One region of the Paenibacillus sp. G34 genome, then DNA from elsewhere that is predicted to be linked to it. Evidence: predicted binding sites of a transcription regulator. Region 1 holds the regulator's gene; each other region holds the start of a gene.
What was found. The regulator Rex, encoded in region 1, represses fermentation and respiration genes when NADH is low (regulators of the CRP and FNR family bind a similar motif). The targets are predictions, from matches to a motif close to TTGTGAAATATTTCACAA.

Region 1 (2,210 bases):
CACCCGATGCAAGCTTCAAATTACTTCCTGGATTATGAGAGACAGCTACATCATGACGTGCCAAGATCTCGATCTCTTCGTCGTTCAGATGCACAGCATGAGCTACGAGTGAAGGACGTGAGAAGAAGCCATGCTTCTCCAAATGCGCCACAGGACGCAGGCCGTAATCGGTCACATTCTGCTCCACTTCACGTAATGTCTCAGACATGTGGGTATGAAGTGGCAGGTTTAAATCATGTGCAACCTGTACAAGCTTCTCTATGTAATCTGGAGGGCATGTATACGGTGCATGCGGGGAGATCACGGTTGTGATGCGTCCATTAGCCTGTCCATTCCATTCACGCGCAAATGCAGCGGACTCTTCGAGTTTCCGCATCTGCTCTTCTTCGGAGCAAAGTCCAATTACGCCACGAGCCAGTGCAGCTCTAGCCCCTGACTGTTCAACCACTTTAGCCACCTGATCCATGTGATCATACATGTCCAGGAAAGCCGTTGTTCCGCCTTTTAACATCTCAAGTACCGAAAGGGATGCTCCCCAATACACGTCCTCTGACGTCATTTTCGCTTCCATTGGCCACATTTTTTCTTGCAACCACACTTGTAGTGCCAGATCATCACCATGCCCACGAAGAAGAGACATCGCCGCATGACCATGCGTATTGATCAGACCCGGCAGGAAGAGTAGTCCTTTTCCATCGACTTTGGACAAGTTTTCGTCTCCATCCGGCAGCGTCTCACCAATATGCACAATCTTGTCATTTTCAATGACCATATACCCTTGAACTACAGTCCAGTTCGCGCCTTCATTAACTGCGAATTTACCATTGTGGATTACCCATTTATTCATTGTTGTCATTCTGCTCTTCTTCCTTCCCATTTTCCAAATAATAAGCCAAGCTAAGCAAATCCGTTGTAAAATCAGCATGATGAATGCGAACATGTGGAGGCGTTTTTAGAATCGTTGGTGCAAAATTCAAGATCGCCTCAATTCCCGATTCAATCAGTTGGTCGGCAACGTTCTGAGCTTCTATATCCGGTACGGTAATAATGCCGATACGGATGTTATCTTTCTGTACCGCTTCCGTAAGCTCTTCCATCGGTTGCACCGTCAGGCTGTTGATTTTGCTGCCAATCTTCGGCCCAAAGGCATCAAAAATAGCTACAATTTTCATATTGTCCTTCAGATATGCATTGTAATTGGACAGTGCGTGTCCGAGATTACCGGCTCCGACCAGAGCCACATTAATTTGCTGGTCGATTTTTAAAATGTGACGAATCTTCTCAATCAGGTAAGAGACGTCGTAACCGATTCCTTTGCGACCAAAATCTCCGAAATAAGCCAAATCTTTGCGGATCTGAGCCGGGTTTAGATCCAATCGCTGGCCGAGCTCCTGCGAGGAAACCGTTGTCACCTCACGCTGAACCAACTCGTTCAAATAACGCAAATATACAGGCAAACGCCTTACTACCGCTTCTGATATTTTATCCGATTTCATTCTTGCTCCCCCTTACCATTGCCACGATAAAATGTAATAAATATTGAAAAGATGAGCATTCTGTATACATGCAAAATCCATGCATATTCCTCATACAGAATGCCCGTATTATTGGGATTATAAGTTCAAATATGCGTTGCCCTTTCGAAGTCTTCCTCGAGTTTAACGCCATGTAGATGTGCAATGCAATATTATAGCCTACAATTCATTAATTTTGCTTCTCAGCTGCACGATCAAGCCATTCAGCGATGCGTGGAACCATCTGTTCCGTGAGCATATGCTCCATTTTGGGTCCCGGCAGTGAATACAGGAAGTACTTGCCGTAGTAAGCCTCAATCACTCTTGTATCATATACAATGACGATACCGCGATCCTTCCCCGTACGAACAAGTCGGCCAAATCCTTGCTTGAACCGGATGACAGCCTGAGGCACAGATAGCTTCATAAATGGATTTTTCTTCTGCTCTTGCAACAATTCACTCTTCGCTTCAAGGAGAGGATGGTTGGGAGGCTGGAACGGCAGTCTTACGATGGCAAGACAGGTCAGCGCTTCTCCCGGAATATCCACACCTTCCCAGAAACTGCTCGTCCCCAGCAGAACGGCAGCTTTGGCATCCTGGAATCGACGGGTCAGCTTGGAGCGATTGCCGCTGTCCACACCCTGGCCGAGTAGCGAGATATCATTACCGGACAAAGCCTCTTTCAGGGGTTCAT
Region 2 (2,210 bases), 190 kb from region 1:
AGGAACGTTCTAGCCTCTTGCATGAGCGAGGATAACACGACGGCACACCAGTGGAGCAGTAGCAAAGCCGAAACTCGCGTAAACAGCAGAAAAATGGGCAGAAAAACGGAGGAGTGAAGCGTCCGTTTTTCAGGAACGTTCTAGCCTCTTGCATGAGCGAGGATAACACGACGGCACACCAGTGGAGCAGTAGCAAATGGCGGTGCTCGCGTAAGCAGTAGAAAAATGGGCAGAAAAACGAAGGAGCGAAGCATTCGTTTTTCAGGAACGTTCTACCCTCTTGCACGAGCGAGAATAACACGACAGCGCGTCAGTAGAGCAGTAGCAAAGACGGAACTCGCGTAAACAGCAGAAAAATGGGCAGAAAAACGGAGGAGTGAAGCGTCCGTTTTTCAGGAACGTTCTACCCTCTTGCATGAGCGAGAATAACACGACGGCGCACCAGTGGAGCAGTAGCAAAGGCGGTGCTCGCGTAAGCAGCAGAAAATGGGCAGAAAAACGAAGGAGCGAAGCATTCGTTTTTCAGGAACCTACTTGAAGTCCTTGGTTGCTCCGAGCATAGCGGAGTAATGGTTCCCCAAAATGGTAGGAACAAAGGGGACGGTGGCTGTTTGCACATTAGAGGTTCACACGATAACGGAGCGGGCAGGACAGACGGAAGAAGCGGAGCGTTCGCATTTATCCCCGGATTTTCACTTTGGAAAAGTGAATCGAAAAAATCCGGGGATAACGGCGATCTGAAGTTGTTCTGCCCGCGGAGTGGTCAAGTGTGAACAGCCCTCGTATTGTGCAATAAGACAACATCCAAAGTTTGTGATAAAAATCACAGATGGTGTGACTTGCTCGACGTATACTGAAAATATAAGAAAAACATTCATCCCGCGGTTCCGGTTCCCCAGTAGAGAGAACGTGTTCCGGGTTATGTGAAACAATTCACAAAAAAATCGCGGCTTTGGACACATAATGATACGTTTATTTCAAAAATATAATGTGTCCAGAAATCCAAAAAAGCGGAGGGATTACGATGTCGGTGATCGAAAAAGATGTTAAACAACAAACAGGCTGGAGAAACTTTACCAAAGGAACATGGACCAAGACGGTTAACGTGAATGATTTTCTGGAACATAACCTTTCCCCATACTATGGTGATGAGGCGTTCCTTGCAGGTGCAACCCAGAATACCAAAGAATTGTGGGATATTGTATCTGACCTGACCAAGAAAGAACGGGATAACGGTGGTGTGCTTGACGTTGATGTAAATACGCCGGCGACAATTACTTCCCACCAACCAGGATACTTGGATCAGTCCAAAGAGCAGATTGTCGGGGTTCAAACAGATGCTCCGTTCAAACGTTCCATTCAGCCATTCGGCGGAATTCGAATGATGATCGATGCTTGTGAAGCATATGGTTTTGAAATGCCTCAAGGTGTCATTGATATATTTACTAACATTCGTAAAACGCATAACCAAGGTGTATTTGATGCTTACACTTCCGAGATGCGTGCAGCACGTAAAGCAGGTATTATCACAGGTTTGCCGGATGCATACGGTCGTGGCCGGATCATCGGAGACTATCGCCGGGTTGCTTTGTACGGAGTAGACTTCCTTATTCGTAACAAAAAAGGTGAACTCAATTCACTCGAAGTCGACGTAATTGATGAAGATGTTATTCGTTTGCGCGAAGAGTTGTCTGAACAGATTCGTGCACTGCAAGAACTGAAACAACTGGGTGAGATGCATGGCTTCGATATTTCATTGCCAGCAACAACGGCTAAAGAAGCATTCCAATGGCTGTATTTTGGTTACCTCGCAGCGATCAAGGAGCAGAACGGTGCCGCAATGTCCCTTGGACGTGTATCCTCCTTCCTGGATATTTACATTGAACGTGATTTGCAAGAAGGTATCCTGACGGAAGAACAGGCTCAAGAACTGGTTGACCACTTTGTCATGAAACTGCGGATTGTCAAATTCCTGCGTACGCCGGATTACAACGAATTGTTCAGTGGTGACCCAACATGGGTAACGGAATCCATTGGTGGGATGTCTGTCAACGGTGAAACGCGCGTCACTAAAAACAGCTTCCGTTTCCTGCACACACTGCACAACTTGGGACCTGCACCGGAGCCGAACTTGACTGTCCTGTGGTCCACGAAGCTGCCTGAAGCTTTCAAAGATTATTGCAGTAAAGTATCTATTGAAACCAGCTCCA
Region 3 (2,210 bases), 3.0 Mb from region 1:
CGATGTGGCATCTCGACTTTGTGTGGGGATTTGGCGGAGTGGAGCGTTATATTGCGGATCATGGGTACTTTTTCCGGGATGTGGACGGCACTTCCAAATATGAAACACGCAAAGATATTGGACTACGTATCACAGGTGAACTAAGCGGCAAGAATCATCATTTCATTCAACTGTTCAAGCAGTTGCAAGAACAAGCGGGTGATCAACAGACTAAACTTTGCATTCCGTCACCATCCCATATTTTCGGTGAATTGTCCTGGTCGGACAACATTGGGGGTAAGGACGCAGTATACCAGAATACACAGGAACTGAAAGCGGGTCTGGTGAGTGCTTATACGGAATTTGTGCAGGAGTTTGCAGATGCGGGCGGTACGATTTTGCAGATGGATGACTGCCTGTGGGAGTTGTTTGCAGACGACAATCCGAACTCGCCGTTTACCGGAGAGCATATTAATCAAGAGGAAGTACAGGGCCTCGCCACGGAGTTTATTGATATCAACAATACGGTCATTGACTTCGGTCATAGCCTGGGTCTGAAAATGTGGACACATAACTGCCGCGGGAACTATGATTCCCGTAATATGGGCGGCGGATCGTATGTGAAGATTGCGAATCTGTTCTTGAAGCAATTGAAGTATGACCGTTTCTTCCTGGAGTGGGATGATGACCGCGCCGGTTCCATTGAAGCGCTGGAAGTGTTCAAAGACAGACCGGATACGGAAATTGTACTAGGATTGTTGTCCTCCAAAACAAGTACACTTGATGATGAGGAGCGCGTGGTTCGTCTACTGGACGAAGCCTCCAAGATCATTGATAAGGACAGGCTGCTACTGTCTCACCAATGCGGTTTTGCCTCCTGTGATGGCGGGAACGAATTGAGCGAAGCCCAGCAGTGGGCGAAGATTCACCAGGGGCAGCAGATTGCGAAGCAATACTGGGGAAGCTAATCCACATCATAAGATAGATATTTTCATGGGCGTGACATAGACATAGAGGATGCCTCGTAAATGGGGAGCGAGATTCAACCATACGTGATGCCTTTATACGGCGATCTTTTCCGAACACAATTCGGGAGAGGTCGTTTTTTATATTGGCGAATTCGTTGACTTGTGACGGTTATGTCCTCATTGTGATTCTTCTCACTTTCCTGACCTTACATCTGATCTACACTTAATGGCATGTAGATAGGGGGAAAATGGATGGCGATGCCACAGATCAAGGCGCAAATGCAGCAGTTAAGGTCGCAGTTAAAGCCACGCGACTATACCCAATATCCGTTCATCGTGATCTGGGAAGTGACCCGGGCATGTGCACTGAAATGTGTACATTGTCGGGCAGAGGCTCAGCATCGGGCCGATCCGCGTCAACTGACCACCGAACAGGGGAAAAGGCTGATTGATGATATCGCCGCTTTGGAGGAGCAGCCGTTATTTGTTTTCACGGGTGGTGATCCTTTAATGCGACCAGATCTGTTTGAACTGGCGGACTATGCGATCCGGGAGAAGGGGCTACCCGTATCCATGACACCCAGCGCCACCCCTAAAGTCACACAAGCGGCGATTACGCGAGCCAAAGAGGTTGGTTTATCCCGCTGGGCATTCAGTCTGGACGGGTCAACGGCCGAAATTCATGATCATTTTCGCGGAACTAGAGGTTCGTATGACATGACAATGAGAGGCATCACATTTTTGCAGGAAGCAGACATTCCGATTCAAATTAACACCACCGTTTCCCGTTATAATCTTCACGATCTGGAGGCGATCAGCCGTAAGGTGAAAGAGATGGGCGTTGTGCTGTGGAGTCTGTTTTTCCTCATTCCGACAGGCAGGGCTCAGGAGAAAGATATGATCACAGCGGAAGAGCATGAGCAAATCATGAAGTGGATGGTGCAACTTGCTCATGAGATGCCTTACGGCGTGAAATCAACGGAGGCGCCACACTACAGACGGGTCATGATGCAGCAACGGACAGCAACAGGAGCGAAACAGGGTTCAGAGCAGAACTTGAAGCAAATCTCAAAATCAAACTGGGGACAAAATGTAGAGCAGAACTCACGGCAGAATTTAGAGCAGACCTCGGGGCTGGCCTCGGTTTTCGCCAAACGCAAAGATATGCTGGGACGTGCACCGCAAGGAGTCAATGATGGAGATGGTTTTGTGTTCATCAGTCATACGGGGGACGTCTATCCTAGCGGTTTCTTGCCTGTGGTG
Region 4 (2,210 bases), 2.0 Mb from region 1:
GGTCATCCTCTGCATCGGATTCCGTCCAAATACGGAGTTGCTCAAAGGTCAAGTGGATATGTTACCTAACGGTGCAATCATCGTGGATAAATATATGCAAACAAGCCAGGAGGATGTCTTTGCTGCAGGTGACAGCTGTGCGATACACTACAATCCGACAGGCAAAGCGGCTTACATTCCACTGGCAACAAACGCTGTGCGGATGGGTACACTCGTAGCACGCAACCTGGTTCGTCCAACGACTCCTTACATGGGAACACAGGGCACATCGGGCATCAAAATCTATGAGCAAAATATTGCGGGAACAGGTATGACCGAAATGTCTGCCAGAGAGGAAGGGCTGGTGGTAGAGGCGGTTATCCTGGAAGACAGCTACCGTCCGGAATTTATGCCAACCGCTGAGAAACTGCTTCTTAAAGTGGTCTACGAACAAGCGACTCGCCGGATTGTCGGAGCACAGGTGATGTCACAAGTGGATCTGACGCAGTCGATCAATACAATCTCGGTTTGTATCCAGAACAACATGACGGTGGATGAGCTGGCGTTTATCGACTTCTTCTTCCAACCACATTACAATAAACCGTGGAACTTCTTGAACACTGCAGGTCTGCAAGCCCTGCCTCCGGTGGAGGTTAAAACACCAGCACTGGTGTAAGTTGGCTGGGATTGCGCAAGGCATCCACAATGAAGATGGCTTGCAACGATAAAGAATTCGGGTGCATCATAAAATAAAGAACAGTGGGGAGGCTGGCGATTCATATCGTCAGTCTTCCTTTTTGTCGTCTCTGGAAGGCAGGTGGGGAATTTGATCATCTTCTTGAACTACTTTGTGATTATTTGCACAAAGTTTTCCGAGAGGTCGATATACAATGAATTCATGGATAGCGTTTCTTGACATACGAACGGATCGAAGACAAAGGAGAGGATGACATATGGCGACTAAAACCCCTCAAGAGGTTGCACAATATACGGCACAGGCCGGGTTGAAAAAAGCGCAAAATCCGGTTTCCTCAGTACTGATTTTGGGTTTCTTGGCAGGTGCATTCATTGCGCTTGGGTTTCTATTGGATATTCGTGTAATTGCATCTGCACCTGCAGAGTGGGGGAGCATTGCAACATTTATCGGAGCGGCGGTGTTCCCGGTAGGTCTAATTCTGGTCCTGATTGGCGGGGGAGAACTGTTGACGGGTAACATGATGGCTGTACCGCTCGCTGCAATCACACGTAAAATCTCTCCAGCCAGCATGCTGAAGAACCTGTTGCTCGTGACACTGGGCAATCTGCTCGGTGCCCTGTTCGTGGCCTTTTTCTTTGGTCATGTGCTCGGGCTTACAGCCGAAGGTGTATACCTGACTAAAGTGGTTGATATGGCAGGACACAAGCTGCACGACAGCTTTTTGCAAGCTTTTATCTCAGGCATAGGCTGTAACTGGCTGGTAGCGCTGGCTGTGTGGCTGTCCTATGCGGCCGATACGATGAGCGGTAAAATTCTGGGTATATGGTTTCCAACGATGGCGTTTGTGGCTATCGGATTTCAGCACGTTGTGGCCAACATGTTTCTGATTCCGGCAGCGATCTTTGAAGGACACTATACCTGGGGGCAGTACGTCATGAATTTTATTCCGGTCTGGCTGGGTAATCTAACGGGTGGTGCTTTGTTCGTAGCGGCTGCATACTGGATGGTATATCTCCGCAAGACCGAGCAAGTAGCCACAGTAGCCAAAAATGAAACAATGGTTCCTGCTGTAACTTCTCCTATGGAAGCAGAGGGCAGAGCGATGTGGAGCAAACAGGCGTAACCCATGGTAGAGTCGACACTTAGGAGCATCGTATTCGCAAGTATAAATAGTCAGAGTGTAGGAAGATAGTTACGGAGATTTACCAGATAATAATACAGGAATAATGAAGTGAGATGATGCATCTTATCGCTTCACGACAAGTTTGGTCGTGGCGAGAGGAGATGGGATCATCTTTTTTTTGCACAAAATTAAATTCGCCATGACAAGGTTCGGGGGAACGAAACCTGAGCATGGCGAATTTCGGGAGTGGTCCATGATATGGCATGAGGAGGAAGTGGGGAAACACCAACCTAATGCCTTGTTCTTAATTTACCCCCGGGTTCAGAGAATGAATCAAAGGGATAAAAAATTATTTTTGAAAAAACGAGAATAATGGATTTGCACAGAAATATGCTACCCGACATCCAAGGA

Region 2: the regulator Rex is predicted to act here: its motif matches at 922-939, upstream of pflB (formate C-acetyltransferase).
Region 3: the regulator Rex is predicted to act here: its motif matches at 1,128-1,145, upstream of AC1VYS_RS04195 (TIGR04053 family radical SAM/SPASM domain-containing protein).
Region 4: the regulator Rex is predicted to act here: its motif matches at 828-845, upstream of AC1VYS_RS26400 (formate/nitrite transporter family protein).

The regions. Positions count from the first base shown of each region.
Region 1 covers NZ_CM166469.1:3,880,549-3,882,758, forward strand. Annotated here, with positions in the region: gene AC1VYS_RS17475 (amidohydrolase) at 1-856, opposite strand, end outside; gene AC1VYS_RS17480 (redox-sensing transcriptional repressor Rex) at 840-1,496, opposite strand; gene dinG (ATP-dependent DNA helicase DinG) at 1,705-2,210, opposite strand, start outside.
Region 2 covers NZ_CM166469.1:4,070,303-4,072,512, reverse strand. Annotated here, with positions in the region: gene AC1VYS_RS18510 (hypothetical protein) at 583-741, shown strand; gene pflB (formate C-acetyltransferase) at 1,025-2,210, shown strand, end outside.
Region 3 covers NZ_CM166469.1:925,667-927,876, forward strand. Annotated here, with positions in the region: gene AC1VYS_RS04190 (cobalamin-independent methionine synthase II family protein) at 1-947, shown strand, start outside; gene AC1VYS_RS04195 (TIGR04053 family radical SAM/SPASM domain-containing protein) at 1,206-2,210, shown strand, end outside.
Region 4 covers NZ_CM166469.1:5,831,702-5,833,911, reverse strand. Annotated here, with positions in the region: gene AC1VYS_RS26405 (FAD-dependent oxidoreductase) at 1-655, shown strand, start outside; gene AC1VYS_RS26400 (formate/nitrite transporter family protein) at 933-1,799, shown strand.